4 regions of the Paenibacillus sp. JNUCC 34 genome follow, and region 2 is predicted to be linked to each of the others. Evidence: riboswitches for the same ligand, from Rfam matches in the RefSeq annotation. Region 2 holds a riboswitch; each other region holds the start of a gene.
The links. Region 2 has a riboswitch for cobalamin ahead of AC2TF5_RS20645 (hypothetical protein). Riboswitches for the same ligand answer to the same signal wherever they lie in the genome.
Positions count from the first base shown of each region.

Region 1 (7,525 bases), 2.5 Mb from region 2:
GTACTTCCCTACCTTTTGCAATCGTCACTTCCACCATGGGAATAAACGATTTTTCATCAAGCGGTTTCACCAGATAACCAAGCGCACCGATAGAGGATGCTTTTTCAATCGTTTGTTTATCACTGAATGCGGTCAAGAGGATAACTCCGCCCGCCAGTTGCTCCGATATGATTCGTTTACCCGCTTTCAGCCCATCCAGGATAGGCATTTGAACATCCAGAATGACCAAATCGGGCAGATGCTTTTTACATAATTCAATGGCCTCAAAACCATCAGAAGCTTCGCCTACTACACTGTAGTCCGCCTCTTCAAGCATCTCACGAATATCCATTCTTGTAATAGGTTCGTCGTCGACTATCACAATTTTTCCATTCATGCGTCATGCACCTCGTTGTCTACCGATATTTGCTTGTATCTCGTGAATCCTCTATCATATTGAACCGCTTACGCTTCCAAATAAGCTTGCAGCTCATCCACACCCAAATGCTGCACGGACGAAACCTCAAAAATGCGCTCCACGCCCGCCGCTTGCAAGAAGGATCTCGCTTCCGCAATGTCCTTATCCGTCTTAGCCAGTTCCACCTTGGTTACAATTCCAATGACCGGCTTGGCAAACATCGTTGCGAAGGCTGGTGGAAAATAACTTTCTTCCTTTGTACAATCTTGCACTAGCCCGATAACATCCGCATCAACGCTTGTGACAAGTAACATTTTGTATAAATACCGGTTCTCAATACATTCCCCGGGCGTATCAATAGCTTGCTCAAAATTCTCAACGGCTTGCGTCTTCTTATAGGCAATCTCTTGTCCATGCAACCGCTGGCACAATGTCGTCTTGCCCGATCCGGTGCTTCCGGCAAATATAATTTTCCTCATAGCACGATCCCCTACGTTCTCGTAATCTTCGCAGCCGAAAATCCGAGAATGTTCTGTAAGCCAAGCAACACTTCGCTCACCGCGGATTCCACGGATGATACATCACCCGTAATGACGAGCGAGCCGCTGAAGCGATCAACGAAGCCGATCTGCACGCCTGCTGCTTTGGTCGCAATGTCGGCCGAAATAATAGATGCTTCGCTCGGCGTAATAGTCATAATGCCAATGGCATCCCTCGCATCGCTTCCCAAGCCCAGTTTCTTGTAAATATCCGGATTAGGGTTCGCGATAATATGAGCCAGCGTTACCTGTTTGCCCGGCACATACTCTTGTATGACACGTTGTTTTTCGCTGTGTTGATCCATACCATCATCCCATCTCATGAAAGAAAAAGCGACATATAGCTGCAAAAAAACATAAAGACCCCTTAAAAAGTTCACGCGGAATTTTTAAGAAGCCTCTTCGCTTTTATTTGTATGCAACACGCCGTTGTGTTACTTTCACTATATTTTAACCTGCAAACAATGTCAATATCATTACGAACGAAACTCAACTCCAGATTCAGGATTGAAACATTTTGTTCAAAATTTCAACAATATCAGCTGCGGCAGGAACGCGTGGATTCGTGGCCGTACAGCCGTCTTGCAGCGCTCCTTCTGCAATTTCCTCTCTCATCTTTTCAAGCGCAGCTAATTCCACGCCGCACTCCCTGAGCGTCTGCGGCATCTGCAATTGCTTCTGAAGCTGCTTGATCGCCTGCACCAGACTACGAACGCCGCTCTTTACATTAGGAGCCGACAGTCCCAAGCTTTTGGAGATTTCGGCATATCTTGCCGCTACTGCACTACTCTCTTCTCTGCCATAACCCGGTTTGTAATCCGCATTAAATTCAATGACATGCGTCAGAAGCAGTGAATTCATACGCCCGTGCGCAATCTTGAATTTAGCTCCAGCCACATGAGCGATCCCATGATTAAGCCCGAGCGACGTAATATTAAACGCCATACCAGCTAGGCAGGAAGCATTGTGCATTTTCTCGCGCGCCTCAAGATCAGTCCCATCCTTATAGGCTCTTGGCAAATAGGCAAAGACCAGCTTGATAGCCTTCTCGGCCAACGCATCGGAAATATCGTTCGCCTTGGTGGATACGTACGCTTCAATCGCATGGGTCAATACATCCATTCCTGTGTCTGCAGTGATGAAGTTAGGTACGCTCTTGACCAATTCAGGGTCCAAGATAGCTTCTTGTGGCAACATGTCATCGGATACCAGCGGATACTTGATGTTCTTCTCCTTGTCGCTGATAACGGAGAAAGACGTCACTTCTGAGCCTGTGCCGCTTGTTGTCGGAATCGCTACGAACGGAATATCGTGCTGTTTCAATATTTTTTGAGCGAAAAGCTTCATCGCCTTGGCCGCATCAATTGCAGAGCCCCCACCAATCGCGATGATCAGGTCAGCCTGGAATGCTCCGAGCGCTTCAACGCCCTCAGTTACAACTTCAACTGGAGGATCGGGTACGATGTTGCTGAAAATGTATTGTTCGTTACTGTCATGCAGCCGTTCAAACAGCATGTTAATCATACCCGACTTGATTATAAACGGGTCTGTTACAACAAAGATCCGTCTATTTCTCCAATCCGTCAGGCGATCCAGCGCACCTTGTCCCAGATAGATGTCGGTTTTAATCGATATTTTGTCCATGTAAGGCACCTCCAAGGAGTAATTGACAACAAAAAAAGAGGCCTCTAAAAGGAGTAAATCCCTTCAAAGCCTCTTTGCTTGTTATATAATGTGCACGCCATTGTGCAGCAATCATTTAATTGTCCATCTCCACTGTACAACGTAATTCGGATGCTCGTCAACCGAATCTTGTCTGCCATGCTCGGCAAGTGAGCGGTTCATTATAAAAAAAAGGGACATGCACATCATTGTGCATATTATTCTTCATCATTGAAGAACTTCCCGCTTGCTTGTTCTTATACCTCATTGTATATGTTCGGCGGCGAGCACCTAGCTTTACCGACAGCAGCGTCGGCAGCCTATCTTGCAACGTAAAAAAGCCTAGCGAGGCGTTATACGTCACTAGACTTGTAAACCAGTCACTTTCGCCTCGAAATGACTGGCCAGACAAAGTTACTAGGCAAACGACCTGACTTAAGACCGAGCATTCGGTCTATCACAGTGGCGGGACCGCGTTGGATTTGCACCAAACTTCCATTGCCTATAACTTTTTCTATTGTGTATGACGTGAATGGATGTCCATTCGAACATTATTATAGCATAAACCATCGAGTTGGCAATATGCAGAACATAAAAATCCGTCGATTAACGCTGACATGATACGGATTAAGGGTGTATTAATCTTGTATGTTATACAACAGTAGACTGGCTGAAGGCCTGATTTTACTGGCATTGTTGTAAATTGTACAATAATTTCTTCTGAGGAGTGGCTAACAAATGACTTTCTATCTATTTTGTTGTATAAAGTGCAACAATGTAACCTTTGGCGACCAGTCACGAAGTAGTGATGTACTTTATACAACTATCCACTTCCAATTATATAGTATCGAGCTCTCTTATTATAAAAATATTAGAGATATTCCACTTCAAACTCTTTAACCAAGACCGCTGTGCCCGAAATAAAAATATCCATCTCATTTTGTCGTATGGCGTGTACATGCACTTTTCCATCCCTATTGATCTCTTGCCCCTGCTCTACGATAAATTGAATTTCATTCAAATTCTGATCTATATAGGTTAAATAGTAAGCGCCCATCACGCCCGAGGCCGTACCTGTTACCGGATCTTCAACTGTACCAGAGTAAGGGGATGAAAAATGTCTCGCATGCATGAACGCATTCTCGTCATAAGTTTCAAAACAAAAAGGATGTACAGACGCTTTGGGATTCTGGGCTAATATTTCAGGAAACTGTTTATTATTTGGCTTCATGATTTTGAAACTATCCAATTGCCTTATTGGAACTAATAAAGTCCAAATTCCTGTACTACCATAAACAATGGGCTTCGTGACATCCAAACAGTCTTCATTTAATCCCAGGGACTCTGCTAGTTTTCGGGTATCTCCATCAAAAGGAATAAATTCCGGACTCTGCTGCTTCATGCCTATTATTAGATGATCCTCAGCGTTAAAAGAAATGGGAAGTATGCCACCATTGGTTTCTATCTGGATTGAATCGCGACCTTCAAAAAAACCTCGTGTTTTCAAGCAGTATAATGATGCTATGGTTGCATGCCCGCACAGATTGATTTCATGACCCGGAGTATAATACTTCAATTTTAGGTCGGCGATCTCAGATTTCAATACAAAAACCGTTTCATTAAATCCGACCTGAAAAGCGATCTTCTGCATATCACCAGGCTTCAAATGATCGGCATCCAGAACAACTCCTGCCGGATTTCCCTGATTGGCTGTGACAGAGAATGCGTCAACATGGTACACGGTAACTTTCCCCAATAGGCTCCCACCTTCACATTTATACCCGGCCCAGGTTTAAGAATCAACACAAAACTGGGTAATATATTTTATTAAACAGGTATCGGTTATTGATTCATATTACAGTTGAAAAATTAGAGGGTTCATTTGGTGAAATCGTCGGTGCGAGTCAATCTTTTCATAATTCCACAGCATAATGATTCTTGTATCCAGTTCAGGGTAATGCCAGATTTCTGAACGAAATCCAGGTGTTCCGCCACCGATCAGGTTAAAATCAGATCCCAAAAACCAGCCATAACCGTAATGCAGATCAGGATCAAAGGTGGTTGTCCACGATGCGTGCCAACTGCTCGGTCATATCCACCTCTACCTCCGTTTCACCCTAACTCTTGCAGACTAATTATATCCTATAAATTGTAAATAAAGATAGATATATACGGAAAAATAATAAAAACGCATCTCCGTTGGGAAGATACGTTTTCTTTAACATTTACATATTCACGGAACAATTCTGATCCGTTATTTAGGGATGTTCCCGCCCATTATTCGATTACCGGAATTACCTGCAGGATCGGTTTTACCATCGTCTTCGTCTTCATGGATTATGAGCGATCGTCCAAGCAAGGAATTAGCCTGATTCTTATCTAGCGATGCATGTTTAATCAGCAGTTCTGTTTTAACTGTACCATCTTTTTCAACTACCAAATTTGGCATATCGCCAACGTGACTTCCTTCTGGGTGTTCAAGGCCATGGTGTTTATCCGTCGGATTGAAGTGTCCGCCAGCAGTCTTGAAATCAAACGACTGGATTGCGTTCTCATGTACATGGAATCCATGCTTGCCCGGGGTCAGACCGGAAACGGAAACCTTCACTTTCACACCATCGTCCACCTGTTCAAATGAAGCAACCCCTGTAGGTTCACCCGCTGCATTAAACAGCTTAACAGAAACCGAATTTGTGGATACTTCCCGAAATACCGGTTTGTCAATCTTTTCAGTAACCGCAAGATCTGGAACATTAGTTACACCATTGTGAGTAAGTGAATCGGGAGTTGTTTGCCGGACGGCATTTAATATTTCTTCAGCGTTAGCTGCAGCATAGATAAGACCTAAACACAACATGGCCCCTGCAACAATTTGGTACGTTCTTTTCTTCATTTCATCGCCTCCTGTCTGTAGTACTCACCTATGCCCCATTTTGGGGGAAATAAACTATTATTACAGGTGATTTAGCACTTTCGACATGGAGGAAGGTCTACAACTCGTTAGGAAAGTTCCAACTCCTTTAACAAAACATCTAAAATTCTCTTTTTGCATGTTTCTCTATCCACGGCGTGTGACCATATTGTTCCAATAAGATATATCTGAAATCATGAAGGATTTTCTTATTCTTTAGTTAACAGCTTATAATACAACACGGTTTCATCCAAACTTCCATTCGAGGATCTTGCAAAATAAGGAATCCGACCCGCTTCCATATAATCCATCGACTGATATAACAGATTTGATGGATCACCTGCTCTAGTATCCAGAACGATTAAAGTTCTTCCTTCTATTACAGCTCTCTGCTCTGCCGTGTGCATAAGAAGTCTTGCGATGCCTCTTTTTCGAAAATCCGGGTGCACCATCAATTTCATGATTTCTGCACGGTGGGAGGCGTTGCGCTTCATAGCCAAATGCAGTTGTATCGTACCAACTATTGTTCCCGCCATAGAAGCAGTGAACATCATAACGCCAGTTTCCGTCACACTCTCCCAATAAGCTCTAGCTTCTTTCTCTTCAACAGGCGCCAGAAAACCAATCGAAGCCCCATCTTCCACTACGCGAATCAACAAATCTGAAAATTCTTCCACCATCACAGCATTCATAGATGTTACTTCGGATATAGTGATTCCATTCTCCATACTCGCTTCCTCTTTCTTCAATATGATGCCGACTGATCGGTTTCTTCTTCCCCAAAACTCACCTGTACAAACTACTCCAGCATAAGCTCCATCGGTTCTACACAGTGCTTGTAGCCGTTGCGCTTGTAAAATTCTATTTATCCCCCTGAATAGCTTGATCCAAAAACACCCTGCACTCTTCATAAAAATCTTCGTAATGCTCTTCCGCTATCTTAACTTCGTTATATTCGTTGGTGAAATCCCACCTCATTCTCACTAGCTGATCGATATGGGACGTTAAATATTCCATCCTTTCATAGATCGCAACAACCAACAGGCTAACCAAGAATTCTCGGTTAGCCTGTTTTCACAGCAAATGAACATAATTTTAAAATAATCCGCTTAATATAATCAAACTATAATAGCAGAAGCCCATCCTAGCTAGCTTAAGTGATTACACTTCATCCCAGATACGTCTCAGATTTTCAAGACCAAGCCGTGTACCTTCACGGCACTCCTCCATACCTTCGAACTCCAGTGTGATATCTCCGTCATAACCAGATTCCTTGATCAAGCGCAGTACCCGGCGTACATCGACATCCCCCTGACCAAAGATGGAACCACGCAAATAGTTGCCGTGTGACGTACGGAACCAGTCACCGCTGCCCGGGTTCTGATCGAACGGACGAATATAAAAATCCTTCACATGGATAAGTGAGGCGTATGGTAAGTTGCGTTTCACACCGACAAGCGGCTGCTCATCCACACACAAGAAGTTGCCAATATCGAGAGTCGTTTTGAAGTTCGGACGGTCAACCGCCTGCAGCACGCGCTGTACCCGGTCGCTGGCCTGAACACTGACTCCATGGTTCTCAATCGTTGTGGTAATACCGAACTGAGCGGCATAATCAGCAATGATCCGGCATCCCTTTACGATCTGTTCCAAGTTGTCCTCCAGGTAATTGATACCATGCTTCTCCGACGGAAGGGTAAATAACGTCACATCATGACGCATATGCTTCATGCCAAGCCTGTGGACGGTATCCACATGACTCTTAACCCGCTCCATCTCAGCCTCAAAGGCCTCTTCTCCCTCCTGCACAAAATTCGCAGGCATCGAATAATTGGACAACCCAATTCCGACCTTTGCTGCACGCTCCCGAACAGCATCCGCAAGTTCGGGTTGATCCTCCAGAGTGAAGCCATAAGGAACTATCTCCATATGCTCCCCACCGTTTTCAGCGATCCAATCAATCACATCCAGTACCGTCATCTCTCCCGATTTGATTGCGTTCAAAAGGCTATAGGT
Region 1 is NZ_CM177770.1:1,869,732-1,877,256, reverse strand. It holds gene AC2TF5_RS08830 (ANTAR domain-containing response regulator) at 1-376, opposite strand, end outside; gene AC2TF5_RS08825 (EutP/PduV family microcompartment system protein) at 445-876, opposite strand; gene eutS (ethanolamine utilization microcompartment protein EutS) at 888-1,241, opposite strand; gene AC2TF5_RS08815 (1-propanol dehydrogenase PduQ) at 1,438-2,580, opposite strand; adenosylcobalamin (AdoCbl) riboswitch at 2,970-3,121, opposite strand; gene AC2TF5_RS08810 (PhzF family phenazine biosynthesis protein) at 3,470-4,354, opposite strand; gene AC2TF5_RS08805 (superoxide dismutase family protein) at 4,853-5,491, opposite strand; gene AC2TF5_RS08800 (GNAT family N-acetyltransferase) at 5,719-6,237, opposite strand; gene AC2TF5_RS08795 (sugar phosphate isomerase/epimerase family protein) at 6,671-7,525, opposite strand, start outside.
Region 1: it holds a riboswitch for cobalamin, as region 2 does, so the genes downstream of both, AC2TF5_RS08815 (1-propanol dehydrogenase PduQ) here and AC2TF5_RS20645 (hypothetical protein) in region 2, are expected to answer to the same signal.

Region 2 (7,525 bases):
AAGCGTGATGTTCAAATCATACTGCTCGCTCATGGCATCACAGTAAGCACGCATCCTTCCAACGATATCGAGCGCCATCTTTCTAACCATCTCGTCTTCGCCATGATGTTGTCCTGTTAAAGCTTTCAAACACTCCGCAAGACCAATAAAACCAAGTGCCAACGATCCGTGTTTTATAAGTTCTGCGACCGCATCGTCTGGGGCAAGCTTCTCCCCACCTTCCCAGACCCCCTCGCGCATCATAAAATCCGAAGCCTTTGCCGGCTGCTTGGCTTGAATTTCATACCGGTGGATCAATCCTTCCACTGCAATCTTCATATAACGTTCCAAACTTTCGAAAAACCCGCTCATATCTGGATCTTGTCGCTTATCCATTACTATGCCATGCTCAATCCCAAGCCGTACGAGGTTGATCGTGTTAAAAGACAAATTCCCTTTCCCACTCAACCGATTTCTGCCGAAACGGTCCGAAATTGTTCGTGTACGGCACCCCATAGTCGCAATGATCGTATCTGGATCTTCCGGTCGGTAATAGGGAAGATTGAACGACGCGTCTACATTTACAAAATTTGGATATAATCGGCGACTGGAGCACTCTACCGCTTTTAGGAACAGATCGTAGTTCGGATCACCTTCCGCCTGATTAATCCCGTTTTTACATTGAAAAATATGCTGCGGGAATATCGGTGTCTCTCCACGTCCAAGTCCTCTCATTGTAGCGTCAAGAAGTGCATGAGAAACTAATCTTCCCTCTGTAGAAGTGCACATCCCGTAATTTAACGAGGTAAACGGAATTTGCCCCCCAGCCCGACTGCTCATCGTGTTCAAATTATGGATCAGAGATTCCGCGGCTTGCTTGGTCTCGTTTATAGTCTCTGCATATGCAAACTTATATGTATGAGGATAAATCTCTTCAAGCGAGTGGTTATCCATATGCAGCTCCAAGTCCGAAATGTCTTTTCCTAAGTTCATGTCGCCTTCACTGAAATAAGAAAGCCCTTTTCGAAAATGCTTACGGAAGGACTTACCCACGTAAGGCGCCAAATCCCAATCTATCTTATTGCCAGATACCCCGCCGAACTGACTGTTCTGCTGAGACTGAAATATGATGGCTACCAGTGCCATAGCGGTCATGATGCTTTGTGGAGGACGGACCGAACCGTTCCCCGTATTAAAGCCATTTGCCAGCAGCCGATCAAATGGAATGAAAATGCAATTGGTCGTTCCGAGTGCATATTGATCTAAGTCATGTACATATACATATCCGTTTTTTACAGCCTCGTTCAACGGTTTTGGCAGCATAAAACTGGTCGCCATCCACTTGGCATATTCCGATCCGATCCGGCTCATTTTCCCACTGAAAGATTCACCGTTCAAATTGGCATTTTCCCGAAGCAGATCCAGATCTTTAACACCGATAACGTTGGTGCTGATCTTGTACAGCTCTCCGCGCATTATACGTTCTCTGTCACGTGCCTCACGGTACTCTGTATAAGCTTCAGCTGTTTGCTTATAACCGGTTTCATTCAAAAAATGTATGACAAGGTCTTGTATTTCTTCCACAGACATTTGCTCCAAGCCAACCGTCTCAGCTTCTACCAATGTACCGATCCGGGACGATGCCTCATATCTGGAAGTTCCTTCAGTAGCCTGAAAAGCTTTATTCACCGCACTCATAATCCGTGTAACTTCAAACGTCACACATGTTCCATCCCTCTTGATTACCTTCATTACGAATTCCTCCTATGGCAAATACCTTTACAGGCGTATTAACCAACCCCTCACGGTGTGCGGTACGATCGAAGTGGACAATAAAAAAGCATGCTGCCGCAAATCGGCGGAATACATGCTTCATAAAGAACCGTTTAATCCAGTCAAGTAGAAACGGACCAGACAACCCTTCCATTCGAAACACTTCCTATCAACCGTAGGCACACCGTGTTGTCATAATGGCAGGTATCTGGCTTCAGTTCACGAACTGGCGGAGTTAACGAGATTGTTTCTTATGTTCGCCTCAAGAAACTGTTACAGTGGCGGGACCGCTCCGGATTTTCACCGGATTCCCTTTTAAGACCGGAGTGATCCGATCGACCATTAAGCACTATATATAGTTGTCATATCAAAGAATATAACAACATATAGATTTTAACTGTAACATTTATCATAGGCGAAACTCCCAGATCGTGGTGCAGCGTGACATGGCGGTCAGCCACAAGATTTTAATTGGTTTCTGTCGGCATTGGGGTAGGAGTCGGTTTCGCGTAACCCGTCTTATACTTTTCATCGATTGTGTTGCGGATTTCAGTCAAGCTTTTTCCTTCACTGTCCATCTTGGCTGATTCTACTGCGATTTCCAGACAAACACCACAGCGTGTGCCGTGATCATCCCACACAATGCTGCCGTCTTCTTTAACTTCATTAATGAAGCAGTTCAGATTACTCTTGTGCCCTGCACTTTCACCGCAGCCACAGTAGCATGGAATCCAGGTAAGCACATCTTTTTCCTGGGCTGCGAGTGCATAAATAGTGCGCATCTCATCGCTTTTACCATCCAAGAACGTTGGCAGCTCCTTCGCAGAGGCTCTAGCTTCTTGAAGATCTCCATTAGCAAGCTTGTTTTGTGAATCATGTTCGTGAACCGTTTCAGTTCCTTGCATGCTCTCTTCCGGCTCTTGTACCTTCTCAGCACCGCAACCACCCAGCACTAGACCTGCAGACAGCATCAATACTGTAAATTTACATTTGTACATTATTTATTTCCTCCCCATAATGGCCACACAACAAGTTCTAAACCTGAGCCGCTATATAGAGTCCTGTCCATGCCCCTGCAAGACCCAGCATAACCGATATGAGCACATATAAGAATGCTTGTATGTATTGCTTGTTTCCTGCCAAAGTGACCGCTTCATAACCAAAGGTTGAAAATGTGGTAAACGCCCCACAAAAGCCGGTTCCGAGCATTCTGTAAACAGCTTCAGGAAGATGGTCCGCATAACCGGCAAGAAGTCCAAGTATGATGGAACCGGCCAAATTTACGAGAAGCGTAGCCCACGGGAATGTCCCCTGTGCTTTTTTTCCAAGCCAAATACCAACGCAATAACGGGAAACCGCTCCGGCTATCCCGCCTAATCCTATCCACAAAATCACACTGCCGCACCTTCTTGCTTCGAAGACATCTTCCGTCCCAGCCAAACACCGATACAGGACATGAGCAGACCGCCAACAACACTTAAGACTACATAGATCACGGCGACTACGTTCTGACCGTTACCGATTAACCTGACTGTATCCACTGTAAAGGTTGAGAATGTCGTAAACGCCCCCGTAAACCCGGTACCGATGAGCAGACGAACCTGTGTTGAAATATGTGCGGAAGATAAGCAGTAAGTCAAAAACCAGCCTAGAAATAGACATCCTGCCAGGTTAATGAACAGGATAGCTGCCGGAAATCCATTTAATGGAGCAGGTATTATCTCATCCAGACCATAGCGGAGTAATGTACCACCGAATCCTCCCGCACCCACAAAGAGCAGGTTCTTTCCCATACAATTTCCCTTCCTTACCGTAACATTCAAGATGTACAACATGAAATTTATTCAATGAATCAAGTGTTTCGAATTCCTTTACTCGTCTCTGCGCAAACGTTGGTTATGGGATATTTTAGCTTCATTTCCCTGTTCTGTCGCCTGATAAAACACCCGATGCGCAAGCTCCTTCGGTAAATAATCCTGCTTCACGTAATGTCCAGGATAGTCATGAGGATACTTGTATCCCGCATGTCCAAGTTTGACGGCTCCTTGATAATGAGTATCGCGTAAATGGAGCGGAACCTCAGCCGATTTGAATTCCTCCATAGTAGACATGGCACGTGATATAGCGGTGTAAACGGCATTGGATTTCGGGCTCTCCACAGCAAAAAGAATCGCTTGTGCAATGTTCAGTTTGGCCTCAGGCCAACCATTGTTACGATAAGCCTCCAATGCACTGACAGCTTGTACCATCGCCTGCGGATTAGCAAGCCCGATATCCTCACTACTAGCCGCAATCAGACGGCGAATGAACACCATCGGATCCATACCAAGCTTCTCTACAGCGTATAAAAACCAGAATAGCGCAGCATCGCTGGAGCCGCGAATGCTTTTGTGGAAAGCGGATAGGACGTCATATTGGGTTGACTCATCAGCCCGGACGGTTGGACGCCGGATTGATTCCTCCGCAACCTCAAGTGTTATATGAACGGTGCCATCCGAAAGGGGAGGTGTCGTCATTGCCGCCAATTCCAGGGCATTCAAGGCCCGGCGGATATCACCGTTCGCCATGGATGCGATATGATCCAGTGCCTCTTCATCCACTTGAAGTTGCATAAAGCCAAGCCCTCTATCCTTATCCTGAAGCGCACGCTTCATAGCAATGCAGGAATGTTCCTTATTCAGCGACTGCAGCTGAAACAAGGTTGAGCGGCTCATAAGAGCCCCATTCACATAATGAAACGGATTTTCCGTAGTGGCACCAATAAAGATGATTGTTCCCTTTTCAACCGCGGGCAGAAGAGCGTCCTGACGGGAGCTGTTGAACCGGTGTACCTCATCCAGAAACAGAATCGTCTTTGTACCATACAATGATTTGTTACTTTGCGCCTGTTCAATCACTTCACGTACATCCTTAACAGAAGCTTCTACTGCATTAAGCCGTACGAATGACCCTTGGGTATGTTTCGAAATGATATGAGCGAGCGTTGTTTTACCGCAGCCGGGCGGACCATACAGTAAAATTGAAGATACTTGATCCGCTTCAATTGCACGCCGAAGCAGTTTACCCGGCCCTACAATATGTTCTTGTCCAATATATTCATCCAGGTTGGAAGGACGCATCCGGTCAGCCAGAAGCCGGGAATCGCGATCCTCTTCACGACCGAAAGAGAATAAATCCATCATTACACTTCCTTGTTTGAATCATAACAGCGTAACAGCGTCATGATCCGTAATCTGCTTTTCTTATCATATCACAATCTTTCATTCACTTACGATTTATCGCTTTGCACAATTTAGGCTATTCCTATCAACAAATCGGTCTGATCAACGAAAAGAAACCTGAGGCTGTTTATGCCCCAGGTTCTATTATATAGCGCAACTAAACATATTTACTTTAGGTAGCTAAACCTAACTGTTAGACACCATCTGGCCATCCCTGAGATGCGATCTCAGGTTGATCTGCCACGACATAAGAAGGAAGCTGTTCTCCATTTAGCAGCCATAACTCATGCAATGCACGTGTACACCCAACATACATGAGCTTGGCGTCCCATGCTTTTTCCGCATAGTGAGCGCTGTCTGCGTCAGCAACGATAACGGCATCAAATTCAAGCCCTTTAGAGAGGTAAACCGGAAGCACAGATATACCGCCCTGATAGGTTTGTTTGCTTCCATCTATCAAATGAAGCTCAGGCCACTCAGCCGCGAGCAACTCGTGGAGCTCCTTCGCTTCCCGGAGTGTACGCGTCAAGATCGAAACGGTCCGGTAGTTCCCCTTCGAGAGGAGATGACGCAGTGCACGGCGGAGATCCTTCTCTCTGCCTGCCGCCCCGTTATAGCGTACAAGCCGTACAGCATCTCCGCTTCGGAAGACAGGCACGGCAAGCAGATCACTCCCCACACCTTTTTCCAGTATGCCATTTACAAATTCTATAATCTCCATCGTAGATCGGTAACTTCGCGTCAATGCAAAGTAGGCTCTGCTCTCGGGTTCAAATAATGTACTCATCTCTTCCCAGGCATGAACGCCGCGGTAGGCATGGATACCCTGCGACAGATCTCCTAATATCGTAAAGGAATGCCCCCTTACGAAGCGATCCAAAAGTGCAACCTGGAACGGCGAGAAATCCTGTGCTTCATCAATAACGATATGGTCAAATCTCTGCTCACCCGTAATTTCATTCATCAAACAGTGGAAATAAAGCAGCGGTGTAAGATCCTCTTCCCGAACTACGTTTTTCTTCAGATCTTTACGGGTGGAGTTCAACACTTCCTTCGGGATTTCTGAATCAAACTCCTCCGGCCACAGTCCGTTTATTTTGGCAGCGCCAAACAACTGCTTATACAGCACTAGCGGTTCGAATTTCGGCCACTTATTCCCATAGGATTTCTCCCGCTGGGCGGCTTTTTTCTTCCGCTCCTTCAAAACAGCCTGAGACGGTGTTTTTTTCAGTTCCATCTCAACCCAGCGGTGCAGCCGGGCAAGAACCCGCTCTTTCCGCTTCGCAAGAGGATACGGTTTATACTCTTCGTTGAACCACTCAGCTATCGTTTCCCGACGAAGGACAGCCCCATCCCATGGGGAAAAGTCCCCCTCTGGCAGCGCAGATTGTTCAAGTTGTTCAACACAGCGTTCAATCAGATTCATCAGTCTTAAAGAGCCTTTATAACGACCGCGGACATCATCATTAATATCTGGTGTTCCCTGTCCCGTTTCTGTCTCGAACCAGAAGGCAAGTGTTTCCGATGCATCACTAGGCGTCATGCTTACATCCAGAAGTTCTGATGCCCAATCTGCGAACGTCCGCTGCTGAATATCACCCACACCGAGCTCAGGAAGCACGTCGGATATGTAGTCCAGGAACATATGGTTCGGAGCAAAAATAATCATCTTCTCCGCCGACACCTGCTCCTTATATTGATACAGCAAAAAGGCCAACCGGTGAAGCGCCACAGTAGTCTTTCCGCTTCCTGCTACCCCTTGGATAATCAGGGCCGTGTTCTTGGCCGCACGGATGATTTTGTCCTGCTCGGCCTGAATCGTAGATACGATATCCCTAAGCCGGTTATCCTTGTTTTCTCCAAGGCGGTAGACGAGAAATTCGTCCGACACGGCGGGCCCACCGCTTTCACGGTTGTATGTATCGGATACACGCTCCAGAATTTGCTTACGAATAACAACATTTCGTTTCAAGTACACCAAGCCTTCAACCAGACCTTCAGGCGCTTCATATGAGGCGAGATCACTGCCACCGGTAAATGAATAGAACAAACTGGCAACGGGTGCCCGCCAATCGATAACCATCGGATGTTCCCCGGCGTTCTCCTGGTCAAATCCGACCTTGCCGATATAGAGCGGCGCTTGCTCCTCCTTACCGTTCTCCTGAAAGTCCAACCGTCCGAAATAAGGCTCAGGCTGGCTTTTCTTCAGAGCCTGACGTCGATCCTCACGTCCTGCTTCGAGTACCTGCTCTGTGAAATCATGCCCGGTATACACCGGAATGCTCTGCAGTCGCTCAAGCTGTTTGTCAATCTCGGCGATCGCTTCATTTAGTCTCTGCTCTTCTTCTTGATAGGCACTTTGAAAAGAGTCCGTCAATTTCAGTTACCTCCTAAGAACTATTTTTCTGCATCGCCGCCACTTAGGGCATCCGTGACACAAAAAGGATATTCATTGTAGCACATCTCCTCTCAATATACTACAGACCTTTCAGGCAGCAGCTTATATTAAACGATAAAAGGACGCAATATCCGCTTCTACAGCGGACTGCGTC
Region 2 is NZ_CM177770.1:4,407,138-4,414,662, forward strand. It holds gene AC2TF5_RS20640 (anaerobic ribonucleoside triphosphate reductase) at 1-1,731, opposite strand, end outside; gene AC2TF5_RS20645 (hypothetical protein) at 1,691-1,906, opposite strand; cobalamin riboswitch at 1,935-2,110, opposite strand; gene AC2TF5_RS20650 (PCYCGC motif-containing (lipo)protein) at 2,220-2,750, opposite strand; gene crcB (fluoride efflux transporter CrcB) at 2,788-3,147, opposite strand; gene crcB (fluoride efflux transporter CrcB) at 3,144-3,545, opposite strand; gene AC2TF5_RS20665 (replication-associated recombination protein A) at 3,624-4,931, opposite strand; gene AC2TF5_RS20670 (HelD family protein) at 5,167-7,350, opposite strand.

Region 3 (7,525 bases), 2.8 Mb from region 2:
GATGAGTGTGTCATCGATGTCGATAGCAATCAGTTTGTATTGGGTCATGGTTGTCTCTCTCCTTTTTATCTCTATCTTAACTCTATTGTACCGCTTGCGGCGTGGATTTCAATTCGGCCAGGATCATATTGTCCATAGAGTGGAAAGGGTAGACAAAAGGAGGGTTTTTTTGCTATACTAAAATGCCGAACATACATTCCCGTATGTATTACGGCTGAAAGAAATGAACGGGCTCAAACAAGACAACGAGAGAATGAAAGGAAGTCATTTATTATGATGGGAAGAGCCCATTTGGTTATTAGCACCGGCGTCACCTTGTCGGTCATGGGGCTGGCCGGAATTCCCGTTACACTCCCGGCTGCGGCTGCGGCCGCAGTCAGTTCGCTACTTCCTGACATCGATGAGCCGAACTCCATTTTGGTCAGAACGGTCATCCCAACAGGACTGCTGCGTGTGCTTCAGTTGGCATTGATTGTGGGAGCCGTATTTATTTTTTACTACGGACAGGATTATGCTCCGTGGAATCTGGCATTGGCGGGTCTGATTGCCGTCGTATCCTTTCTGCCCGGACGGACGCTGCGTCATATCGTGATGTTTATGATTGGTCTGGGACTTCTTCAGTTCGGCCAAGCCTTCAGTCCGTGGAACACAATTGCCGGTTGCGTACTGATGATTTCCACGCTCGTTTCCCATCGTGGTCTGACACATACTGCATATGCTGCGGCAGGCTGGACTATGCTGCTCTATTTCGCAACAAAAGGAACAGCGGGAGGGGAGAGCTTATGGATTGCAGGTGGAATGTCTTATGCCCTTCATTTGGCCGCCGATATGCTAACGAACAGGGGAATACGACCATTACCCCCGCTGAAATTTAGAGTGAAGTTCAAACTAATGAGCACAGGAAGTAAATGGGGTAACACAGTAGAGAACGTGTGCATCGTGCTCACACTCGTCCTTCTCTTTTATGTATTCATCGCATCCAAATAATACGAACGGGGGGTGTCCCAAAAGGTCCATGACCTGGGACGCCCTTCATGTCTGTTGTAAGACGCTACCTGTAGAATCGTTCCTACTTAAGAAGTGCACAATAGTAAAACCAAGCAGGCCACCCAAGGATCAAGAATGAATCCTCGAGTGACCTGCTTTTTTTGAAAGATATCCCTGTTAGAATCGTGACGTCAGTATTGTTGCTCTACTCCTCTAAAAAGATCAGACCGATCAGGTCATCAAACTCCAGATTGCCGAAGTAATGCTTGACGTCAATGGATGAGAGGGCTTCTCTTACTTCATTCTCTTCGTAACGTCTGCCGCGAAGCGCATTTTCGATATCGGCGACATCGCCTACACCGAAGAAGTCGCCGTAAATTTTTATTTCACCGATATGTCCGTCTTTAATATTCATGCGGATGTCGATAATGCCGACCGGGAATTTTTTCGCGTGTTTCACATTGCTTTCTGGTGATAAGCCATAGTTCCAGTCCCAGTTTTGGTAACGCTCTTTGGAGATTTGATTTATTATTTCCCAGTCCTTCTCTTGAAGAACGTACTGTGGAACCTGATCAGGCTCCATACTAAAAATCGAACGTAGCAGCTCTGCGCGGAACTGTTCAATCGTCATATCCGTACCCAGCAGCTCCTTAATGTTCGCCACCCGGCTACGGACGGATTTCGTACTCTTTGATTTGAATTTTTCCGGGTTAACTTTAAGTGAAGCTTGTACTTTGTCTAGATCCAGGTCGAACATTAAAGTCCCGTGGCTGAACATGCGTCCCCGTGTAGAGAACTGGGCGTTGCCGGAAATCTTTTTCTCTCCGACTTGAAGGTCATTACGGCCGCTGAGCTCAGCGGGAACACCCATTTTTTGAAGGAAATCGATAACGGGTTGGGTAAACTTTAGGAAATTATGAAATGACTGGCCATCGTCCTTTGTAATAAAGCTGAAATTAAGATTGCCGAGGTCATGGTATACAGCACCACCTCCGGACAATCGCCGAACAACCTGTATATTGTTGTCACGGACAAACTCCTGATTGATTTCTTCAATCGTGTTCTGGTGTTTGCCGATGATAATCGACGGCTGATTAATGTAGAAGAGCAAATAGCTGTCTTCCATAGGCAAGTGCTTCAAAGCGTATTCTTCAATCGCTAGGTTAATGGAAGGATCATGGATTCCCTGATTATCGATAAAGAGCATATGTACGCCTCCGTATAGTTTCTTTTCTGGTATAAAGCTTCAGATCTATTGTAAACCAATGTCCGGCTTTAGGGCAAAGGGGGAGGGGCAATTCACAGGCGCATACGAATAAATACGTGAGATATCTATGATGGTTATACAGGCGGAAATAAGGTCCACGGCAAGCGGGGAGCGGCTATTCAATTTTTCTCTGTGAAGTTTCAGGTTGTAAGCCGAGAGGATATTTCATATAATCGTCAAAAGAGAAGTAAGCTTGGCAAAAAAGAATATTCAATACTCGCGAGGTCCTGGAGAATAAGCAAAGCATATGTTTTGCTCCCGGGTTAAAAGGGAAGTCGGTGCAAGTCCGGCGCGGTCCCGCCACTGTGAATCAGGGATATCCTCCATTACTGCCACTGGCCTGAACAGGGTCGGGAAGGCGGAGGTGTCATTTCAACCTGTAAGTCAGGAGACCTGCCCGCGTAATGATCTGACGGTCCTTCGAGGAAAGGATTACGTTTGGCGGACCTAATGTGGGTGATGTGTTGTACTATAGCTAAACTCCCATTAATTGGATGAGGTTCATTGTTTCCGAAACGTAGCCCCTGATTCTTCTGCGGAGAAATCAGGGGCTTTTTTGTGGTTGGATGTAAGGATTTCCGTCAGAAATCAGGTTTATTGAGTACCTAAGGCAAGCCGGTGTTGTTCTCAAACTAGGGTTAGGAGAGAAAATCGATGAAAAAAATAATGAAGTCATGGTCCGCCATGTTGGCGGTACTGATGCTGGTCCTGTCGCTGGCAGCTTGTGGAGGAGAAACAGATCCGAAGGAGGCGACCCCTGCACCAGAGGCTGAACAAGGGCAGAAACCGGAAGCACCTGCCTCTGAAACTACCAAAACGGTTTATCCGTTAACTTTAAAGGATGCTACAGGCGAGGAAATGACATTTGATAAGGCTCCAGCAAAAGTTGTATCGCTGTCTCCTTCTGAGACGGAAAAATTGTTCGCGCTTGGCTTGGATGAAGAAATTGTCGGTGTATCCGAAGTGGACGACTACCCGGAGGCAGCCAAATCCAAGCCGAAAATGGGCGGTTATGATATGGATGTTGAGGCCATTGTTGCTTCAGGCGCGGATGTTATTTTTACAGCGGCGATGAATGAACAGAACGTACAGAAGCTTCGCGACCTCGGAATCAAGCTGTTCGTGAACGACCCTAAGACGATTGCTGAAGTCATGGACAACATTAAGGTAGTTGGAGAGATTACGGATCGTCAGGTGGAAGCTCAAGGCATCGTAGATCAAATGCAGAAGGATATGGACCTCGTGAAAGAAGCGGTTAAATCCGTAAAAGATGAGGATAAGAAAAAAGTGTATGTGGAGTTCTCACCGGGTTGGACGGTAGGAAAGGGCACATATCTGGATGAGATGCTCAATATAAGCAATTCAGCCAATGTGGCTGGCGACAGCGAAGGCTGGTTTGAAATCAGTGAAGAGAAGATTATTGCAGCGAATCCAGATGTGATTTTGTATTCCAGCAATGTCGTGGATGAATCCACCAAAAAAACTTTGGATCAAATCATTAAAGAACGAAGCGGCTGGGATCAGATCGAAGCTGTGAAAAACAATAAGCTGATTAAAATTGATGACAATCTGATCAGCCGCCCGGGACCTCGTGTAACTCAAGGATTGGTTGAAGTAGCGAAGGCGGTCTATCCGGAACTGATGACCCCATGAGTAAAAAACTTGCGGGTTATGGAACGGGTGGGCTCCTGCTCTTACTGCTGACGCTGATCGTCAGCCTCGGCATCGGCTCCGTCCATCTGCCCGTTAAGGATATTGGAGCCATGCTGGTTCATCGATTGCCCTGGATCGGAGACTCGATCACTCCCAACTGGGAAGTAGCTTCCGAGCAGATCATCATGAAGGTGCGACTTCCCCGAATACTGCTCGGTATGCTGGTTGGGGCATCCCTTGCGGTGGCCGGTGCTGCTTTTCAAGGTGTGCTTAGAAATCCGCTCGCCGATCCGTTTACGCTCGGTGTATCCTCCGGTGCATCACTTGGTGCTGCGTTTCTGATCTTCTACGGATTGCAGTACTCTTTTGCGGGTGCCTGGACCCTGCCGATCGTTGCATTTATGACCGGGGCGATCACACTGTGGATTGTGCTGCTCCTCGCCCGAGATCACGGTAAGATACCGACTAATGCATTGATTTTGTCAGGTGTGGTTATGCAGTCCTTTTTAGGAGCGGTAGTTTCATTCTTGACGGTAATGTCACGAGACACGCTAACGGATATTCTATTCTGGACGATGGGAAGTTTAAGCATGCGGGGATGGTCATATATAGCTGTCCTTTTCCCGTATTTTACTGTAGGCTTCTTATATTTGTGGAGCCGGGCGCGTACACTGAATTTGTTGTCTTTAGGTGAACGTCAGGCGGCACATATGGGGCTTAATGTCGATCGTCTGAAGACCAGTGTGCTTATTGTTGCCACCCTTCTAACGGCTGCGGCTGTGTCTGTGTCCGGTGTGATCGGCTTCGTGGGACTGGTTGTTCCTCATATGATCCGTCTCATCACCGGTTCTGATTACCGGATCATCATTCCATTATCGGCATTGGGTGGAGCGATTTTCATGGTCTGGTCCGATACGGCTGCCAGATCCATTCTGTCGCCGACCGAAATTCCGATCGGGGTAGTAACTGCATTTGTTGGAGCTCCGTTCTTTGCTTATTTGCTGTACCGGAACAAAAAGCAGCGTAGGGAGGGAAGCGTATGATCACACTTCAAGACGTAAGCAAGCGCTTTGACCGGGTGAACGCGGTGACCGGTATCGATTGGAACGTAAGTGCTCAGGAATGGTGGGGCATTATTGGTCCGAACGGAAGCGGTAAATCCACGCTGCTGCATCTTTTGTCAGGTGTGGTGTCGCCATCGTCTGGACATTTACAGTTTCGTGGCAGAGAAGTTTCAAGTTATAACAGAAAGGAGCTTGCCCGCTCTGTAGCGGTGCTTCAGCAGGAGGGGCTCGCTCCGTCTGATTTTACAGTGCGCGAGGTTCTGGAAATGGGACGTTACCCGTTTCAAGACTGGATGGGACGGGAGAAGAAAGATTCCGGACCGCTTCTGGATCGTATTATCCGAAAGCTGGAACTGGAAAAATTCGAATCCAGACGGCTTGATCAATTAAGCGGGGGACAGCGCCAACGTGCAGCCCTTGGCAAAGTAATGGCTCAGGAACCTACACTTTTGCTGCTTGATGAGCCGACAACGTATTTAGATATCCGTCATCAGCTGCAATTTATGAACATGGTTGCAGAGTGGCGCGAAGATACCGGTATAACGGTAATTAGCGTGCTCCATGATCTTAATTTGGCGGCTCAGTTCTGTGACCGGCTTCTGGTGCTTCAGGATGGAAAGATCGCGGGAGAGGGAACCCCGGCTGAAATACTGACCGAAGATTTTATCCGGCGAGTATTCCGGGTGGATCCGGCGGTCGTCAGCCATCCTGAAAATGGCGCTCCCCAGGTTCTTCTGACTGCAAACGTCTCTGATTCAAGCGTTCAGGCAGAGATCCATACGGAAGCTGGAAGATGAATCTAGTCCGGGAAAAATGGAAATATTCTATATGTAAGCAAAATTTTAAGACGGCTGATAGCCGTCTTTTTTGTATATATGGAGCATATCTTTTTTTATGAAAAAAATAGATGTCGGATCGGATTTAACGGGTAATGTTTAAAGTGCGTCCGTATTTGGAAATGAATACGTAGTAGCACTTATCAAACAAAAGGGAGGCATCAGGCGATGGAAACACTCTGGATCGTTATCAATGTCCTTGTGCTGCTTCTGCTTATCGGAATATTGTATTGGATGCAAAAAAAACACTACTCGTTTACCAAGCGGGTGTTTGCCGGGCTCGGTCTCGGTGTGCTATTCGGTGCGATTTTGCAGTTCATTTATTCGGCTGACTCGGATATCATAGCGAAATCGTCGCAGTGGTTTAATCTAGTGGGGTACGGGTATGTTCGTCTGCTGCAAATGATGGTCATACCACTAATTATGGTATCGATCATCTCTGCTATTATGAATTTGAAGGGCGGACGCAATCTCGGCAAAATGAGTGGGCTTATCATCGCTGTTCTGATATTAACGACAGGCGTAGCCGCGTCAGTAGGTATTGCAACAACACTTACGTTTGATCTGTCCGCTGAGAATATTCAGGCCGGATCTGCAGAGCACGAACAGGGGGCGCTGCTGGAACAAAAACTGGGAGATGTTTCAGACCAGACTTTGCCGCAGCAAATACTGGAGTTTGTTCCGTCAAATCCGTTCGCAGATATGACCGGTGCCAGAAGATCGTCCACGATTGCAGTTGTGATATTCTCTGCTTTTATCGGCATTGCTGTGCTAGGAATTGACCGGAAGTATCCGGAGCAAGCAGAAACGTTTCGCGGTATGGTCCGCGCCCTTTATGCCGTGGTGATGCGAATTGTAACCTTGATTCTGAGACTGACACCGTACGGGATATTGGCACTTATGGCCAAGACGATAGCAGGAACGGATCTTCAAGTCATTCTAGACCTTGTCGATTTTGTTCTGGCGTCTTATGTAGCGCTAATCGTCATGTTTATTATCCATCTGATTCTGCTGTCCCTGTTCGGATTTAATCCGATGATTTATGTCAGAAAAGCGCTGCCAGTCCTGACTTTTGCGTTTACATCACGCTCCAGCGCCGCATCTATTCCACTGATTGTGCAAACCCAGAATAAGAAACTAGGCGTTCAGGAAGGGATTGCGAATCTGTCCGCTTCCTTGGGAGCCACCATGGGACAGAATGGTTGTGCAGGTATCTACCCTGCTATGCTGGCGGTTATGATTGCACCTACCGCGGGTATCAATCCGATGGACTGGACGTTTATACTCACACTCATTGTTGTCGTAATGATCAGCTCCTTCGGTGTTGCCGGAGTGGGCGGCGGAGCGACGTTTGCCTCTTTGATCGTGCTGTCCACGATGAATCTGCCTGTAGCTTTGGCAGGACTTCTGATCTCGGTTGAACCGCTGATTGATATGGGCCGGACGGCGCTTAATGTCAACGGCTCCATAACTGCAGGTCTGGTTACGGGTAAAGTGATGAAGGAAGTTAATACCGATGTGTATAAGGACCGTAATCAAGATATTGATGTGATGCAGACATAAAACGAAATAAACGAAAAAGCGGCCGCTTCACCGGTATGTTTCGGGAAAGCGGCCGCTTTTTGTGAAATGAGAACTTATCGGCGGCATGCCTAAATCAGAACAGTCAACCGATGACTGTAAGTTGTTTAGGGAAAGAGGTCAGTACTTCGACACCG
Region 3 is NZ_CM177770.1:1,186,280-1,193,804, forward strand. It holds gene AC2TF5_RS05420 (Cof-type HAD-IIB family hydrolase) at 1-48, opposite strand, end outside; gene AC2TF5_RS05425 (metal-dependent hydrolase) at 274-987, shown strand; gene lplA (lipoate--protein ligase) at 1,193-2,194, opposite strand; cobalamin riboswitch at 2,460-2,666, shown strand; gene AC2TF5_RS05435 (ABC transporter substrate-binding protein) at 2,909-3,907, shown strand; gene AC2TF5_RS05440 (FecCD family ABC transporter permease) at 3,904-4,950, shown strand; gene AC2TF5_RS05445 (ABC transporter ATP-binding protein) at 4,947-5,768, shown strand; gene AC2TF5_RS05450 (L-cystine transporter) at 5,976-7,370, shown strand; gene AC2TF5_RS05455 (M24 family metallopeptidase) at 7,474-7,525, opposite strand, start outside.
Region 3: it holds a riboswitch for cobalamin, as region 2 does, so the genes downstream of both, AC2TF5_RS05435 (ABC transporter substrate-binding protein) here and AC2TF5_RS20645 (hypothetical protein) in region 2, are expected to answer to the same signal.

Region 4 (7,525 bases), 510 kb from region 2:
CTGAGGTCGGGACCATCTGGATACCCACTTCGTTTTCTTATTCCAATGGAATTGAAGTAGGTGATAAGGTAAGTTTTAAAACAGGCAAGAGTACATTTGAGTTGAAGGTAGCAGCAGTTGTCGTAGATATGCCTTTTGGAGCTCCGTTCACAAGAAACGCCCGCATCTGGATGAACACGCAAGATTATAAAGATCAGTTTCAGTCATTGCAGGGAAAAGACATGTATATGATGGGACTTCGCTTTGACGATTACGATACCAATACACAGTATTGGGACCGCTTCGAGAAGCAGGCCGGTACGCAGTATCTTGAATCCAAAATGGAATTCGAATCGATATCGTCATTTTATCTAATTATGAATAAAGTAATCGGCTTTGTTATGATTTTTCTCGGATCTGTCATGCTGCTTGTGGCCTTATTCACAATTGGGTTCACGATTTCAGACGCGATATTGGCGAATTATCGAACGATTGGGGTATTGAAATCTTGTGGGCTATCTTCATTTGGAATCATTGGAACCTACATGTCTCAATATGCTTTTCTATCGATCATCGGGATTATTCCTGGGTTAGCTGCCAGTCAGTTTTTATCCAAAGTCATTGTAGAGAGCTCGCTGTCATCTTTGAAAACAAATCGTTCAGAGCTATCGATGCAGGGTAATTTCACGGCTCTAGCAGTCGGAATATGTGTATTTGCCCTGGTCATTCTATGTGTGTTGTTCTATGCCAATAAAGCCCGTTCCGTACAGCCTGTGCAAGCAATCCGGTATGGCATGTCTGAAATGGATAGCAGTAAATGGGCAAGACGTGTACGTTCGAATGGAAATCGTCCAGTTGGATTCGATCGACTTCCCGTTATGTTCGTTATTGGTCTGCGCAACATGTTGAAGAATGTGAAAGGTTCTATTCTCATGTTTATTCTAACCGTGATTACATCAGCCGTTCTTGTATTCGGATCTGTGTTGTTATACAGCGTTTATTCCATTCAACGAACGGCGTCATCATGGGGATATGACAATTCACATATTGCAGTAGAAGTCTTTAATCAAGCAGCATTTTCACGTACTCAATTTGAAGAAGATATGTTGTCCGACCCAAGAATCAAAAATTTCGGGTGGTTTGGGAATGTTACGGGAGTGGTTCCTTCAGAACTATCCGATCGTTCCGGAGATTCGAACACCTCATCCATGAATGTCTATATCGGTGTTGCTGATGGTAACTATGATGATCTGGGGTATTCCACATTAAGAGGAGCCAATCCCCTTCACAAGAACGAAATCGCTATTGGTATCAACGTATCGAAGAAGCTTAACAAAGATATTGGTGATGTGATAACGGTGTACATCAATGGAAAACCGTATTCGCTCATCGTTACAGGAATTTATCAAGCTATCGCCAATATGTCCTATTCTGCAAGAATAACGGTCGATGTGATTAAAGCAGATCATCTGGACTACAGCAATGCAGAAACATATTTTATCAACCTGCATGATAGCAGCCAGTCCGATCAGGTCGTAAGTGATATTAATGAGCAATATAAGGAAGCGCTCTCCGCATTAACTCAAAAAATGCTACTAGATTCCGTATTTAAAGAGGCTGTCGGCCTGCTTATCTTGCCAATGAGTATGATGGGATTGTTGTTTATTGTTGTCACTTGCATCATTATTTACATCACTTGTCGTATAAATATTAGAAAAGACAGCAAAACCTATGGCATTTACAAATCACTTGGCTTAACATCGAATAGGATTAGATTATCCGTAGCCCAAGGGATCGTTGCTTTATCCGTCATCGGCGCGCTACTAGGCATATACGTCGGAGTATACCTTCTGCCTATGTTGCTGGAAAATATATTAACATATTATGGGATTGTGGAAGTGCCTCTAATTATGCATTGGGGCGGTATTATTGGAGTTGCAGTCGTAAGTATCATATCGGCAGGGGTTGGTTCTTGGCTGTCGTCCAGGGTAATCGCGAACACATCCCCTCGGATATTGGTGATTGAGTAAAAATATAACGAAGTCTAGGCCCTTCTCTATATGGAAGGGTCTTATTGTTTCATGTAGGCCGTTTTTTGTACTGTCTATGAGAAATTCCTTTGTGAAATATACCAATCTTTGTTAATATAAAAAAAGTCTATCAAAATTAAATAGAAACAGCTTATATGGTGCTGATGCATAAAGTATGCGGCTTAATAGGGAAGGTCGATGAGAGTTCGACGCGGTCCCGCCACTGTAACGCAGAGCTGACAATCAAGGTAGTAGTCCACTGTTAACGATTTTAAACAGGAAGGACGATTGTCAAGCGATGAAGCGAAGCCAGGAGACCTGCCATGTAAGTGCTCTATATTTCTCACGAGGATGGGAGGGAGATGTTTATTTGTGCAGCTTGTTTATTGCTGCACTCTTGCTTGGTTATGCAAAACTGGCTACAGAACATCTTTCCATTTCGGAAAGATGTTTTTTTATTTCCATTTTGACGATGAGGAGAACGTTGACACCTATGAACAGATTGTTGAAGCAAAGTATATCTGCACTATTAAGCGTTGTGTTATTGCTTACTCTACTGAATCCACAAGTCGTGAGTGCGGCGAGTGGTCAAAGCAATACACAATTAGACAGCATGATTGAAAGTACAGTTAATTATTATAAAGAGTACTATGAGGAAGATCCTACAGCCACCATTGATTCCTGGTGGCAGCTTGTTGGCCTATGGGGCGCAGGTCAGGATTTGCAAGATGGAACGTGGAAACTGCCATCTTGGGAAACGAAAGCACCAAGACTTAAACCTGATGCCGTAAATTTAACTGATCATGTGCGGTATATTTTTGCACTGCTCGCCATGGGAAAAGACCCGGCTCACGCTTGGGAAACCGATCGAAACCTGTGGGCGGAACTTGCTACCCATCAAAATCAAGAGACGGGCGGCATTGGCGGTGTAAATAAACATATTTGGGCGATGCTTGCTCTGGATGCCGGAGAGAAGCTCGGACAGAATGTAGGCTCATGGAATGCTGAGTCCAAGCAAAAAGCGCTGCAATACCTGCTCAAAGCGCAGTATGAAGACGGCGGCTTTGGTCTGTCTGCTTCAGGAGGAGCAAACAGCGATACAGATATTACAGGCATGGCGCTGCTTGCGCTGGGGCAATACAAGGGGCAGAGTGAAGTTGATGCTGCCATTGAACGGGCCAAGAATGTCTTAAAGGATCGCCAGCTAGAGAATGGTGGTTTTAATTCTACGGGCACTTGGGGCTCTGGAGATAATTCGAACAGCTTATCTACTTCGGTATCCGGTCTGGTTGCCGTAGGCGAAGACATGATGTCGCCCGCTTGGCAGATGAACGGGAATACCGTCGTTGATGCGTATGCAGGATTCCAATTGGATGACGGCTCGTTTAAATGGAAAGCAGAAGATACCGATAAAAACGGAATGTCGACTGAACAGGCTCTTATCGGATTACTTGATATTCAGCATGGAAAGTCGGTATGGAAGCGAATTGCCGAAGGGAGTCTTCCACCGGATCGTCAGCCTGTGATATCGTCCGCATCTTCCATTGATCAAGGCACTGTAGATCCTTCGATTGAAGTGCAGCTCGTTGGCGATACGTTCTTATCCGAGGCAGTACAGCTTGACAGTTGGTCTGTGATTTCGGAGACTACTGGGCTGAACTTAAAATCAATATCGCTGCTTACGGATCAACAAGCGAAGCTTGTCTTCGAAGGTCAAGCGGCTCCAGGCTATATTTCCATTCAAGCGCTGGCAACAGCAACAGCAGGGAAAAAGACAAGTAATGAAGTTGTCATAAGTGTAAATGAAATTCCGGATCCAAACGATGACCAAACGATTGTCATTGACGAGAATGAAACCAATGTGAGTGTCGGGTCGGATCAGGATCCGCTGTCCTCAAGCAAAGTTACACTTGCATTTCCAAAGAGCGAACTGCCGCATGTAACATCGGAAACAGACAGTACTTATTTGGAAGTTGACCTGAATACGAATGTCATTTCAACATGGGATAACAAGCTTGAATTACCGCATCGCTTGAATACGAATAATGATCTTTTGCTTAACAAGATAAATGAAGTTTTGTCCTCTGCAGACAAAGAGATCAAGGGAATTGATCTGCGCGTAAAAGTAGGCGGTGATCAGGATATCCGCTTCAACCAGCATGTGACATTAACCTTGAAGGGCCAAGGACATGCAGAAGCTGGATTCATCGATGCAAGCGGGACATTTACACAAATTCCGAAATATGAGGATTCGTCGGCACATAGTGACGAGGTATACGCTTATGTCCATGATGGCGATCTAATCATTAAGACTACGCACTTTACTGAATTTATTGCCTATACTACACAAGAGAAGGAAACAACCGGAGGAGATAACGGTTCTGGCAATGGAGGAGGTAACGGTTCTGGTAATGGCAATGGTGGCGGAACCGGAGGAGACAATGGATCGGGCAATGGCGGCGGTGTAGTTCCTCCGATTACGAAAACAATTACATTGTCTGCTGAAAAACGCTCCATAGGTGAAGGAGATATTATATCACCAATAAGCGTTGCAATTCAGGATGGGGATAATGCTTTTACAGCACTGAAAAGAGCAGCTGATCAAAGAGGGATCTCAATCGACTATACTGGCTCCGGGGCTTCTCTTTATGTGCAAGCTATCGACGGCCTGGGAGAGTTCGATAAAGGCCCCCTAAGCGGATGGATGTATTCCGTCAACGGCACATTCCCGAACTATAGTGCCGGTCTTTATACATTGAACAATGGCGATACTCTCCGCTGGCAGTATACAACGAACCTGGGTAAAGATATTAGCGGCGGCCTTGATGGCGGTACTGAAAAACCAGGTCAGCCAGAACAACCAGGACAATCTGGACAACCTGGCACTTCAGGAGTTCCGGGAACAGCGGGCGGAAATACGATTCCTCCGAAGCAGATCGAAGAGTCAGCCAAGCTCCAGAGCCTTATTAACGGCTCCGCTGCATGGATATTAAACAACCGTAAGTTCTCCGTTCAAGACAACTTTAACGATTGGGATGTTTTGGCGCTGGCTCGTTCCGGCAAACAAGTGCCATCTGTGTACTACACGGTACTGGAGAGCTTCGTTAAAGAGAAAAAAGGCGAATTCCGGTTGGTTACGGATTACGAACGCATGGCATTGGCGGTAATGGCCATTGACAAGGACCCAAGCAACATCGCGGGCTATAATTTCCTGGAGAAAATTTATAACAACGAGCGTATGAAAAATCAAGGGACAAATGGGCTGGTATTTGCTTTGTTAGCATTGGATGCAAGCAAGTCAGCTATCCCTGCTGATGCGCTCTGGACAAAAGACAAACTCGTAAAACAAATCCTCAACCAGCAAAATCCAGACGGCGGATTCCCGATCAGCAAAGAGTCGAACGCTGAAAGTGACATCGATATGACGGCCATGGCGCTTCAGGCCTTGGCGAAATATCAGGATCGAAAAGAGGTCAAGGCAGCAACGGATAAGGCATTGACATGGCTGTCGTCGCAGCAGCTTCCGGGCGGTGGATTCAAGGCTTGGGGTGTCGAAACGAGTGAGAGTATTTCGCAAGTTATCATTGCCCTGTCCAGTCTTGGAAACAGTTTGGAAGATAAGAGATTCGTGAAACAAGACGGCGATTTGTTAAAAGCATTGCGTACGTATCTCAATAAAGACGGAGGCTTCGCTCATGGACGCGGAGAAACCAGCAATTATATGGCGACACAACAAGCGCTGCTAGCGCTCGAAGCCTATGATCGCATGTTGAACAATCACAGCAGTCTTTTTGATATGACAGATGTGAAATCAACAGGTACCTCGCAACCAGAGACGGCTGCACATCCATACGCAGATGAAGCTTCCATAGCTGCCTGGGCGAAGGAAGCGGTCAACAAGGCAACCGAACTCGGATTGATGCAAGGAACGAGCGGTGAGGCAGCCAAGTTCGAGCCGAAGCGTGAGCTGACTCGTGCCGAATTCGCAGCGTTAATCGTCAGATACGCCGGCTTGGAGCCAAAAGGTACAAGCACAGGGTTCAAAGATGTTGATTCCAAGTCCTGGTATGCAGGTTACGTTGCCACTGCGAAGGAAAAAGGATTGATTTCAGGTGTCACAGCCAATACGTTTGCACCAAATCAAGCCATTACGAGACAAGAGATGGCGACAATTCTGGTTCGAATGAAAGGCCTGTCTAAGGACACAGATACCTCTGCAGGTCTGAAAGATCAAAAGCAAGTGTCCACATGGGCATTGCCTTACGTCAAATATGCTTATCAAACAGGACTCATGTCCGGTGATGGTGGATACTTTAGACCACTGCAACATGTGACAAGAGAAATGGCCGCGGTGGTCATCGTCAGACTGTACGACATTCAATAATTAGTATTTGTGAGAGAAGGAGAGCAATCTCCTTCTTTCCATTTCAAAAGTTGTTCAAAAAACATTCTATGCATCATCGACAATTATGTAAGGCTTTGAGGTGAGGATATGTCCAATTGGTTAGCATTATTATGGCGTAAAAAAAACTACTTGCTTGGAGTATTCGCCGTACTGGCAATTGTGCTAGCTACAGTATGGATTTATGGCGGGAACAGTGAACAATCAATGGGTGCGATACATACAGCCTCGTCGGTACAAGAGACTGCAGAGCTGGATACGTCCAAGGATAACTTCGAGGATAACACAAAGGATACGTTCGGGGATTCGACTGATTCCTCAACCGATACGACGGTGACGAAGCCGAATGGGGCAACGTCTGAAGCGCAGTCGGAGCAACCAACTGCCGCTCCATCCGGTCAGAATGAGGCTGGGAACGAGGAGACTGCAAGTAAGACCGGCAGCGAGACTTCCAAGGCGGAGAAATCAACCGACCAGGATACGAAAGAAGCTTCATCTCCTAAAGGAAAGAATCCCGTAGACGCGGAGTCTGGCACGGTTCCCGAGCGTACAGACGGTGAACGGCCACTTGCAGGTAAATCAAATGAAACTTCTAAAAAAGTGCCCCCATCAGAGAAGGGCACGAAAGCATCCAGTTCTTCCTCGTCCACAGTGAAGAACAAGGACACTGCGGCGATGAAAGGAAAGCCGGACAGCGGGAAACAGGTAGCGAGCCCTTCTACTGACAACACGCCTGCCCCTGAACCGGAAGTTGCGCCGTCTTCGTCCAATACCGTGCGAATTACGATTGTGGGCTCTCCGGATGTCGGCACGATTTTGGACACGAGGGAGGTTGACATCGGAGATTCGGAGACAGTGCTGGATATCTTGAAGAAAACAACACGTTCCTTGAAGATTCAAATGGATCATAGCGGCTCTGGTGCCAGCGCATACATCAAAGGCATTGATAATTTATATGAGTTCGATAAAGGTGCAGGAAGCGGCTGGATGTACAGCGTTAACAATAAATTTCCGAATCGGAGTGCAGGTGTATGGTCAATTCATCCCGGTGATCATATTCAGTGGCTGTACACGGAAGACTTAGGCAAAGATGTGGGTGCCGGCGTAGATAACG
Region 4 is NZ_CM177770.1:4,921,834-4,929,358, reverse strand. It holds gene AC2TF5_RS23050 (ABC transporter permease) at 1-2,009, shown strand, start outside; cobalamin riboswitch at 2,149-2,349, shown strand; gene AC2TF5_RS23045 (S-layer homology domain-containing protein) at 2,503-6,393, shown strand; gene AC2TF5_RS23040 (DUF4430 domain-containing protein) at 6,502-7,525, shown strand, end outside.
Region 4: it holds a riboswitch for cobalamin, as region 2 does, so the genes downstream of both, AC2TF5_RS23045 (S-layer homology domain-containing protein) here and AC2TF5_RS20645 (hypothetical protein) in region 2, are expected to answer to the same signal.